One region of the Geobacillus sp. FSL K6-3411 genome, then DNA from elsewhere that is predicted to be linked to it. Evidence: riboswitches for the same ligand, from Rfam matches in the RefSeq annotation. Region 1 holds a riboswitch; each other region holds the start of a gene.
What was found. A riboswitch is a leader RNA that binds a small molecule or an ion and turns the genes downstream of it on or off. The one in region 1 is predicted to bind cobalamin.
Positions count from the first base shown of each region.

Region 1 (3,273 bases):
ACCCTTTCCGCCATGCCACCCCAAGCAGCAGAGCCATTATGATGCCGGCCGCAATATCAACAGGGCGCACACTCGCTTTTTTCGCTTGATGCGTATATGCGACCGTCGCCATCCCGCCCCGGGCGGCAAGTGAACGGCTATATGCTTCATACGATTGCCACGTTTTCATCCATAATTGATACATCAGCATCACACCGTGGCGCCAATGCGCCCCCCCGCTGCGGGCGCGCAACGCCAACATAAGCTCAGCGGCCGCCTGTTCCAATAAAAAGATGAAGCGGTACATAAGAAAGCAAAGTTCAACGAGCGCAGCTGGGAGGTGCATTCTTCGCAGTACGGAAAATAACTCCGGCATCGGAGTCGTAATGAGGGCGAAAAACAGGCACGACCAGGCGGCGAGAGAGCGAATGGCCAGCTCTGCAGCCAGTTGCAACTGGCTATCCATCATTGAAATTCGAAACGGAAAAGACACCGACACGACAAGCGTCAGCAAGCTGGGGGCCAAGAAGGCACAGGCGGCCAACATTGCTTTTCCATACAAGGAAAACGGTACACCTGCACTCCCCATAATCCAGTATGCCATCCCGCCAAGCACGATCAATTGCTCGCGCCAGCCCCCGGTCATGACGATAAGAAGCAGAACGGAGGCCATAAGCCATTTCCATTCCGCTCCCCAAGAGCGGAGTCGATTTTCATACGCCCAACGATCAAACTCGCGAATCATGGCTGTTTTTCCGCTCCGATCGTCCTTTGTACAACCCGATGACATAGCCGATCACACCGGCGCCAAGCGCGGCTTGCAACGAGAACAACAGCGTTTCGACTTCGCCTCCAGGAGGGGTAAAAATCGACTCAAACCACGGGCGATACTGCGGATGAAGTGCTTGAATGGCTTTTTCCGCTTGGTCGTCTGTTCCTCCGAACTCCGATCCGCGCGCCCACCAAAGCGGCCCGATGATGAGCAAAGCAGCGAGCAAGATGAGCAAACCATTTTTCTTCATATCCTCACGCCCCCTTTTCTCTTTGGAACAGCGGAGAAGCTTGGTAGGAAGCAAGCCAGTTCCAGACGATCACCGTTACAATGCCTTCTGTCACCGCCAACGGCACTTGCGTGATCGCGAAGATGCCCGCAAATTTCCAAAATGAGGCCACGATTCCGCCATCAGGTGCGGGAAACGCCAAGGCGAGCTGCAGGGAAGTCATGACGTACGTCGCCAAGTCTGATAAGCAAGCGGCGAGAAACAATGCAACACGATTTGACAGCGCCCCTTTTCGGCACAATTGATACAGCCCGTAGGCGACGAAAGGTCCGATGATTGCCATCGACATCGCGTTCGCTCCAAGCGTTGTCACCCCTCCATGGGCAAGAAGCAACGCTTGAAACAGAAGGACGATCGTACCGATCACCACCATCACCCACGGCCCAAACAAAATGGATCCAAACCCGATCCCGGTCGGATGAGAACTGCTGCCAGTGACCGACGGGATTTTCAGCGCCGATAGCACAAACGTAAACGCACCAGCTAAAGCCATCAGGAGCTTATGCTCGAGATGCTGCTTCGAAGCATGAACAAGCCTGCGCAGCCCAAACAAGAAAAACGGCAAAAACAGGATCCACCAAAACAGCGCCCATTTGACAGGCAAAAAACCTTCCATAATATGCATGGCATTTACTTCGTTTTCATTGGTGAGCCAAAAATATACAACGAATAAAGCCATCATCCCGCTCCATCGAACGGTTCTTTTCATTTATCTGCTTGCTCCTTTCTCGATATGCTCGTTTTTTCGTTTTCCACTTGCCGCCTCACGCTCGCCGATCGGCGTCAACACCAATTCCCCTTCATACTCATACGTCGCCCACTCCCGCAGCGGAACACCCTCACCCAAATGGACGCGCGCGACTTCTTTCGCCTTCTCTGGCGTCATCTGCCGGTACCAGACGCCGTCCGGGTAGACGATCATCACGCATGCGTCTTGGCAACGGCCGTTGCAGCGCGTCCTTGTTGTATGGACAGCGTCGTCAAGCCCAAGGCGGGCGATTTCCTCGCGCACCGCGGTTGTCACGTCATCTCCGCCATGGCGGAGGCACGTCCCTCCGTTGCAAATGAGCACATGATGCTTCATTCCCCGCAAATCCCACGTCGCCACCAAATCCCCCCTTTTGCTAGAATGGTAGAATGAAATGCGGCAGACGGACGGTTTTTCGACAAAAGAAAAAGCACCTCTACAGCAGAGGTGCAGAAAAATGTATACGAAAGCCGTAAACGGCCCAAACAGGGCCCCTAAAGCCGTCATTCTCCCGCACGTCTGCCTATAGTCCCGTAGGCATCCGTCCGATCCAAACAAGGCAGGTCTCCTGACTTAGGATCATCGCTTGGCGGCGTCTTCCCGAAGCATCCTTCAGTGACTTGTTGCCGCAAAGCTCCCCATCACAGTGGCGGGCACCGTGCCGGATTTTCACCGAGCTTCCCTTTTCACCCAAGCCCTAAGCGGGCTAGGCACCTTGTTTGTCTTACCGCCATATATGCGCTGTCATGGAACAAGCATCCGTTTTCATCGTAGTACAACCAATGCGTTGCCGTCAACCGTTTTTTGCCGACAAATCTTTGTTGGCGACGACAACGCCGTCCGCATCAGCGTACACGTACGCCCCTGGCTCCCAGCGGACGCCGCCAAACTCGAGCGCAACGTCGCGGGCGCCTTTTCCTTCTTTTTGGCATTTCGAGCGGGCGTTCCATTTCAACCAGAACGATACATCTCCAACTTGTCCAGGTCTAAGACAAATCCAGCGCCCAGCAATATATCCAATCCTAACAAACCGTTAATCCCCTCATAGTCCATCCCGCTAAAATCAATTTCATACTCTCTTAGCTGGAAAGAATCTAGCTGAATACAGTCTAATTTTTTTGTAAACGCGTACTCTTTCCCACCGATTCCGTAATAAGCCACAATACGATCGCCCGGCTCTACCCGCAAATGAATATCTTCTACTGCATTTTGAGAAATCACTGTTTTCGCCGCACCAGTATCAATCACCATATTATGAATCAACTTAGACCTTCCTTGATAAACGATTTCGATCGATGCAAACAGCAAGCCTTCACGATATTCAATCTGCATAATGAAATTTCCCTCTCAGGCCAATCGCTCCCCGAACTTTTAAAACAATCTCCTTGTGGCTAGTATGATAAACAAGCTGATTCCCTTTCGATTGCAGCAACTCACGAGTTGCATCCTTGTCCGAAACCGTTCCGATAACAGCCACCTCTTCAA
Region 1 covers NZ_CP150187.1:1,875,773-1,879,045, forward strand. Annotated here, with positions in the region: gene NSQ22_RS09590 (ABC transporter ATP-binding protein) at 1-14, opposite strand, end outside; gene NSQ22_RS09595 (CbiQ family ECF transporter T component) at 1-724, opposite strand, end outside; gene NSQ22_RS09600 (energy-coupling factor ABC transporter substrate-binding protein) at 708-1,001, opposite strand; gene NSQ22_RS09605 (energy-coupling factor ABC transporter permease) at 1,006-1,722, opposite strand; gene NSQ22_RS09610 ((2Fe-2S) ferredoxin domain-containing protein) at 1,750-2,148, opposite strand; cobalamin riboswitch at 2,329-2,521, opposite strand; partial or broken gene NSQ22_RS09615 (hypothetical protein) at 2,582-2,800, opposite strand; gene NSQ22_RS09620 (retropepsin-like aspartic protease) at 2,740-3,120, opposite strand; gene NSQ22_RS09625 (hypothetical protein) at 3,110-3,273, opposite strand, start outside.

Region 2 (3,273 bases), 940 kb from region 1:
GCGATCGGCAATGATTTAAAGCGGTCGAACACACCTTTGTCCATATCATCCCGAAGTTGGACTCCTGAAGCGACAGAGGCGCCGATCAATGTTTGGATGAGAATGCCGGGAATAATCATTGGCAGGTAGTTGTCCACATTTCCGGCGATGGCTCCACCAAAGATATAAGTAAACATCAACGTGAAAATGATCGGCTGGAAAGTGACGTCAAATAGTTGTTCCGGCGTACGCCGTACCTTCAGCAAACCGCGGTAGGCCATTGTAAACGAGTTTCGCACCGCTTGGGAAATGCTCGTACGGCTGTTCAGTTGGCGAGTGTTCATTCTATCGAACCTCCCTTAGAACGCTGAATTCTTCTTCATCTTTTTTCGTTCCATGGCCGGTAATGGCTAAAAAGACTTCATCAAGGGTTGGTTTTTGGACGTTGACCTCGGCTAAGCGGATCCCCTCTTGCCGCAAAGCGACAAGCACGTCCGTCACTTGATCCGGATCGGCCATTGACGCCGTGATGTTCCCGGTTTCTGCAGATATGCTTGACCGGATACGGAGAACGTGTTCAATGATGCGTTTGGCCGCTTCGATCTTTTCCGGTTGTTGCAATTTGACTTGCAATGACGACTGGCCGACAGATGTTTTGAGTTCATCGGGGGTCCCTTCGGCGACAACACGGCCGTGATTAATCACGGCGATGCGGTCCGCCAATTCATCCGCTTCTTGCAAGTATTGGGTCGTCAACAGCACGGTTGATCCCATGCGGACTAAGCGGCGGATCGTTTCCCACATTTGATTACGTGTGATCGGATCGAGACCCGTGGTCGGCTCATCAAGAAAAATGAGCGGCGGCTGGGCGATCAGGCTGGCGGCGAGATCGAGGCGCCGACGCATGCCGCCCGAGAAATGTTTTAACGGGCGTTTGGCCGCTTCTGTCAAGCCGAATTCCTCCAATAATTCACTTGTTTTCCGTCGCGCCTCTGCTCGGCTCAGTCCGAGAAGTCTACAAAAGATCATCAAATTTTCTACAGCGCTGAGCGTTTCGTCAACGGACGCATATTGGCCGGTGACACCGATCAACTGTCGGACAATTTGAGGTTGCTTGACAACATCGTACCCAAAAATTTGGGCCGAACCGCCATCCGGGCGCAACAAGGTCGCCAACATTCGAATGGTTGTTGTCTTGCCGGCGCCATTGGGTCCAAGCACTCCATAGATCGTGCCGGTACGTACACGCAACTCGAGGCCATCTACGGCCCGATGGTCGCCAAAAACTTTTACCAATCCGTGCGCTTCCACTGCCCACTCTTGATGCTCGGAAGCGGAGCGGTGTTTGTGTCCCATTTTTGTGTCCTCCTCTTTACAATGATTTGTACATGGCAAATCGTAGCACGCTATTATGAACAGAATGTGAACAAGGAACAATTTTTTGATTTACCCACTCTTGCAATTTTCCCGGTTTTGGTATATGCTTGTTCCAGTAACATGATAAATACTATATATCGTTGTGTTTGTTTGCTTTAACAACTACATATGGTGATTGCAAGCAATGGTGTCCATCAGGACTTAATAGGGAATCCGGTGCGAATCCGGAACTGCCCCCGCAACTGTATGTGCGGACGAAATGGGATGGCCACTGGCGGTGAAAGCTTGCACGGCACGCCGCTGGGAAGGACCCAAAGTAGGACGATGCACGAGTCAGGAGACCTGCCTTGCTTGGAAGTTTCATGTTCTTCGGGGTGTGAGAAGATGAAACGATAGGGAAATAGAAAAAGGAATCGTATGCCTTTTTCTGTCTGTCGTTTCATCCGCTCGTTCACCCGAGCGGATTTTTTTATTGAAGGAGAGGGAAAACGAATGACAGCGGTCACGAAATCCATTGTTGTTGATGATCAAGGAAAAGAGAAGTCGCTTTCGCGCAGAGAGTTTGCCGCGTTAATTGAGCAGGCGACGGCAGGCTTTGTCCGTTTGTCGCTTGAGGAATATGAAGAGCGTGTATGGCAGCTTCTCAGTCGAAAAGAGTTCGTCACCGTTGATCAACTGTATCAAACCGCTATTTTAGAAGGGTTGTCGTACATTAGTGAAGAGGAGCCGGAATGGACGTTTGTGTGCGCGCGGTTGTATTTGCGGATGATGTACCGCGAGGCGGCACGGCAGCGCGGGTACGATGCGCGCGAGCGGTATGGTGATTTTTATTCATTAATCGTTTCTTTGACAGAACAAGGGGTGTACAGCCCGCTATTGCTTGAGCGTTATACAAAAGAAGAGATCGAGACGGCTGGCTCATTTCTTGATCCAGACAAAGACTTGTTGTTTACGTATATCGGGTTGCGCACGCTCGCTGACCGTTATTTGGCCCGCGATTATGAGCGGCGGCTGTACGAACTGCCACAAGAACGGTTTCTCATCATTGCTATGACCTTGATGGTGAACGAACCGCCTAAGCGGCGCCTCGAGTTGGTGAAGGAAGCGTATTGGGCGTTAAGCAACCTATATATGACGGTGGCCACGCCGACACTTGCCAATGCCGGGAAGTCATACGGTCAGTTGTCAAGCTGCTTTGTCGACACGGTGGATGACAGCTTGCAGGCGATTTACGACAGCAACACTGACATTGCCAATTTATCGAAGTCAGGCGGCGGCATCGGTGTCTATCTTGGCAAAATCCGTTCGCGCGGCAGCGACATCAGAGGATTTAAAGGTGTTTCGTCAGGCGTCATTCCGTGGATGAAACAGCTGAACAATACGGCGGTGAGCGTTGATCAGTTAGGGCAACGCAAAGGGGCGATTTCCGTCTATTTAGATGTGTGGCATAAAGACATTTTTGCCTTTCTTGATGCACGGCTCAATAACGGCGACGAACGGCTGCGCACGCACGACTTGTTTACCGGTGTTTGCATTCCTGATTTGTTCATGGAACAAGTCGAACAGCGAGGCGACTGGTATTTGTTTGACCCACATGAGGTGCGGAAGGTGATGGGGTTTAGCCTCGAAGACTTTTATGATGAGGAAAAAGGGCGTGGCAGCTTTCGCGAGAAATATTGGCAATGCGTCAATGACTCAAGGCTGTCAAAAGAAAAAGTGCCAGCGATTGAAGTGATGAAAAGCATTATGCGCAGCCAGCTCGAGTCGGGGACGCCGTTTATGTTTTACCGCGATGAAGTCAACCGGCAAAATCCCAACCGCCATCTTGGCATGATCTACTGCAGCAATCTTTGTACGGAAATTGCGCAAAACCAAAGTCCGACGGTGACGAAGCAGCAATATGTGAAAGATGGAACG
Region 2 covers NZ_CP150187.1:935,368-938,640, forward strand. Annotated here, with positions in the region: gene NSQ22_RS04780 (ABC transporter permease) at 1-323, opposite strand, end outside; gene NSQ22_RS04785 (ATP-binding cassette domain-containing protein) at 325-1,335, opposite strand; cobalamin riboswitch at 1,525-1,721, shown strand; gene NSQ22_RS04790 (ribonucleoside-diphosphate reductase subunit alpha) at 1,849-3,273, shown strand, end outside.
Region 2: linked by a shared signal. The riboswitch ahead of NSQ22_RS04790 (ribonucleoside-diphosphate reductase subunit alpha) and the one ahead of NSQ22_RS09610 ((2Fe-2S) ferredoxin domain-containing protein) in region 1 are both predicted to bind cobalamin.

Region 3 (3,273 bases), 480 kb from region 1:
ACAAGCCCGACAAAGCCGATCGTTCCCGACACCGACACCGCCGCGCCGGTGAGCAGCGCGGCCGCCGTCAAAATGATGATTTTGCGGCGTGTGACATCGACGCCGACGTGAAGCGCCGCCGCCTCGCCGAACGCGAACGCGTTCAGTTCGCGGCCGTTGGCGATGAGTGTTGCCGCACCAACGAGAAAAAACGGCAACAATAGCCCGCTATACTTCCATCCGCGCATCGCCACGCTCCCCATCAGCCAGGAAATGATTTGCCGCAATTCTTCTCCAGTCAAGGCGATCATGAGCGAAATAAAGGCGCTGAAAAAGGCGCCGAAAATAATGCCGGCTAAAATGATCGTCTCGACCGACATTCGCCGTTCAACCATGCGGGTGAACGTCAAGACAGCGGCAAGCGTCACCATGCCGCATAAAATGCTCACGATCGGCAGCGTAAACGTGCCGAGCAGCGGCCATTGCCAGCCGAGAAAAATAACGAGCACCGCCCCGACGGACGCACCGGACGAGACGCCGAGCGTATACGGATCGGCGAGCGCGTTTTTCAACAATCCTTGAAACGCCGCTCCGGCAAGCGCCAAGGAAGCCCCGACCAAAAAGGCAAGCACCACGCGCGGCAGACGGATCGCCATCACAATCGGCACCCAATCCGCCGGAATGTCGGCTGGAAGCGGCATCCCGAACCATTCGGCGGCGAGAATGCCGATAATAGAAGAAAAGGGAATCGACAGCGACCCGGTCGATATCCCTACGAGCAGTGAAAAGACAGCCGCAGCAGCGGCCACAATATATATCCACGTTTTACTTAAACACATCCGGGTAAATGGCTTTGGCAAGTTCCTCGACTCCTTCAACAAGACGCGGACCCGGCCGGCTCACTAGGTCGGTGTTGACATCATACACCCGCTTGTTTTTCACGGCCGGCACGTCCTTCCAAGCGGCGCGCTCAAGCACTTGTTTCGCTCCCCCGTATGTCGTGATGATGACGTCCGGTTTGTATGCGACCGCTTGTTCCTCGGTCACCATCGGCCAGCCTTCTAAGCTGCCGGCAACATTTTTGGCAGAAATCACCTGAAGCATCTCGTCCATAAACGTTCCTTTGCCGGTCGTATACAGTTGCGGCGGCGGCGACACTTCAATCCAGACATTCGCCTGCTTGTCGTCTGGAATTTGTTTTGCTTTTTCTTTGATTTGCGTCAATTTCTCCTTCATGCCGTGAATGATTTGTTCCGCTTTGTCCGCTGTCCCCGTCGCTTTGCCGATGAGTTCAATCGACGCATACACCTCGTTAAACGACGCGGCGTTATGGACAACGAGCACGGTGATGCCGGCGTCTTTCAATTGCTGCAGGCCGTCCTTTGAGTTATGGGCGCTTGACGCATGGGCGAGAACAAGATCCGGTTTCAAGGAAATAATTTTCTCGACGTTAAATTCCATGCTGCCGACTTTCGTTTTCGTTTTGACGTCGTCTGGATAATTGTCAAAATCGCTGACACCGACAATTTTCTCACCAAGCCCCAACGCGTAGGCAATTTCCGTATTGCTTGGAATAAGTGAAACGATTTTTTGCGGTTCTGCTTTGATCGTTACCTCTTCCCCCAGCCCGTCTTTCACCGTCACCGGAAACGCCGCTTGTTCCGTTTTCGGCTCTTCTTTTTTCGCTGGCTGGGCGTTGCTATTGGTCCCACCACTGCAGCCGACCAGCACGGCGGCCAGAAGGAATAGAGCAACCAACGCCGCCGTCCATTTCCAACGCTTCATCAGTTCGTTCCCCCTTTCGCTATGTAAAAATAAAAACGCCCATTCCGTCTAAATCTGGGAATGAGCGCGAAACAGACCGCCAATGGGCACAACCATGCCCTGTACGACTGTTTCCGCGTCTCACCCCCCGAAGATTCGGAAACTGCGGCAAGCAAGGCAGGTCTACTGGCTCATGCTTCATCCTACTCTGAAGCCTTCCCGTACGGAAAACAGCGCAAGCCATCTATCCGTACAGTGGCGATTTCATTTCGTCCGCATTGACAGTTGCGGGGACAGCTCCGGATTCCCACCGGATTCCCTATTAAGCCTTTTCGGCACCTTGCTGCGAGTTGATGAATTTGTCGGATATGGACATTTTTTATATTAAAGCAAGGTTTAACATTTGACAACTATGAATTTATGGTGGCTGACGGCAGGCTATCAGCGGCCCTCTCCCCCAGACGGCTCAGCTTCCTTCACCATGTTTCACGCGGAATACAGCACCCGTTCATCGTATTCAATGCCCGCAATTTATCTAGGCACATCACGCACCACCAACAGAGGGTGCGTTAATCGAAATGAACTTCGTCATATTTTGAAAAAAAATAAGGAAAGGTGCCCCTTCTCCGGAGCGCGCCCTTTCCTTGTACAAAATTTATCTCATCACTGTTGAATATATTTGTCAAACACAAACCCGAAATCTTTCACTGTATAGTTCTTTTTCGCTTCAGTAAGCCATTGAAACGCATACTCATTGATCGCCTTAAAATCGGCCGCAACGTTGGTGCCGTCGCCACGCATGTTGGCAAACAGGTTGGCCGCAAGCTCCATACTGCGCTGGGCATAGTCGAATTTCGTTTCGTTTTCCTCACAAATCGTGGCAATGGCCAATAGCGATTTATACAAATCTTTCAATTCCTCGATATGTTTTTTATGAACATCGATCGAGTAGGAGTGCGATCCGATTTTAAATTTGATTTCCGCATCCAAATCGACCGTCCCAGCCGTCTCGAGCGACACATCGGAAATCGGATATTTATAGTAATCATAGCGGCGCAGCGTCCGCTTTTTGCTTGTGGCGCTCGTGCCGTCTAGATGAATGAGTGCAAGGTTGGTGAAACAATACTCATCTGATTTGGATTTAATAAGAAAGTAAATTTTTTCTCCGTCTTCATGCATCACATAATCATCAGCATCGACTTTGTCGTAATCTTTCGGTTGAATGACCGAGCCGATGTCGCTCAGCCCAAGCACATCAGCGGCGACTTTTCCAAACATCCCGATTCTCCTCTCCGGTTTTCCTAGTTTTCAATTGACACCTCTGTTTCCGCATGCTGCACATTGTCTTGCCAAATGAGAGCTGGATGGACGTGTGCGCGGCTTTCCGCCATCGTCAGACAAACAAAAGATAGCTATCGTCTAATGCCTTCCATCTAATATTACGTGCACAAAGGAGAAAAGTTTCATTCCCGTAAAAAACAATCACCCACAACTTAGCACTCGTAAATGCGGAAAGGGGCGATCACGCCA
Region 3 covers NZ_CP150187.1:2,358,343-2,361,615, forward strand. Annotated here, with positions in the region: gene NSQ22_RS11970 (iron ABC transporter permease) at 1-818, opposite strand, end outside; gene NSQ22_RS11975 (ABC transporter substrate-binding protein) at 805-1,764, opposite strand; cobalamin riboswitch at 1,902-2,101, opposite strand; gene NSQ22_RS11980 (PH domain-containing protein) at 2,407-3,021, opposite strand.
Region 3: linked by a shared signal. The riboswitch ahead of NSQ22_RS11975 (ABC transporter substrate-binding protein) and the one ahead of NSQ22_RS09610 ((2Fe-2S) ferredoxin domain-containing protein) in region 1 are both predicted to bind cobalamin.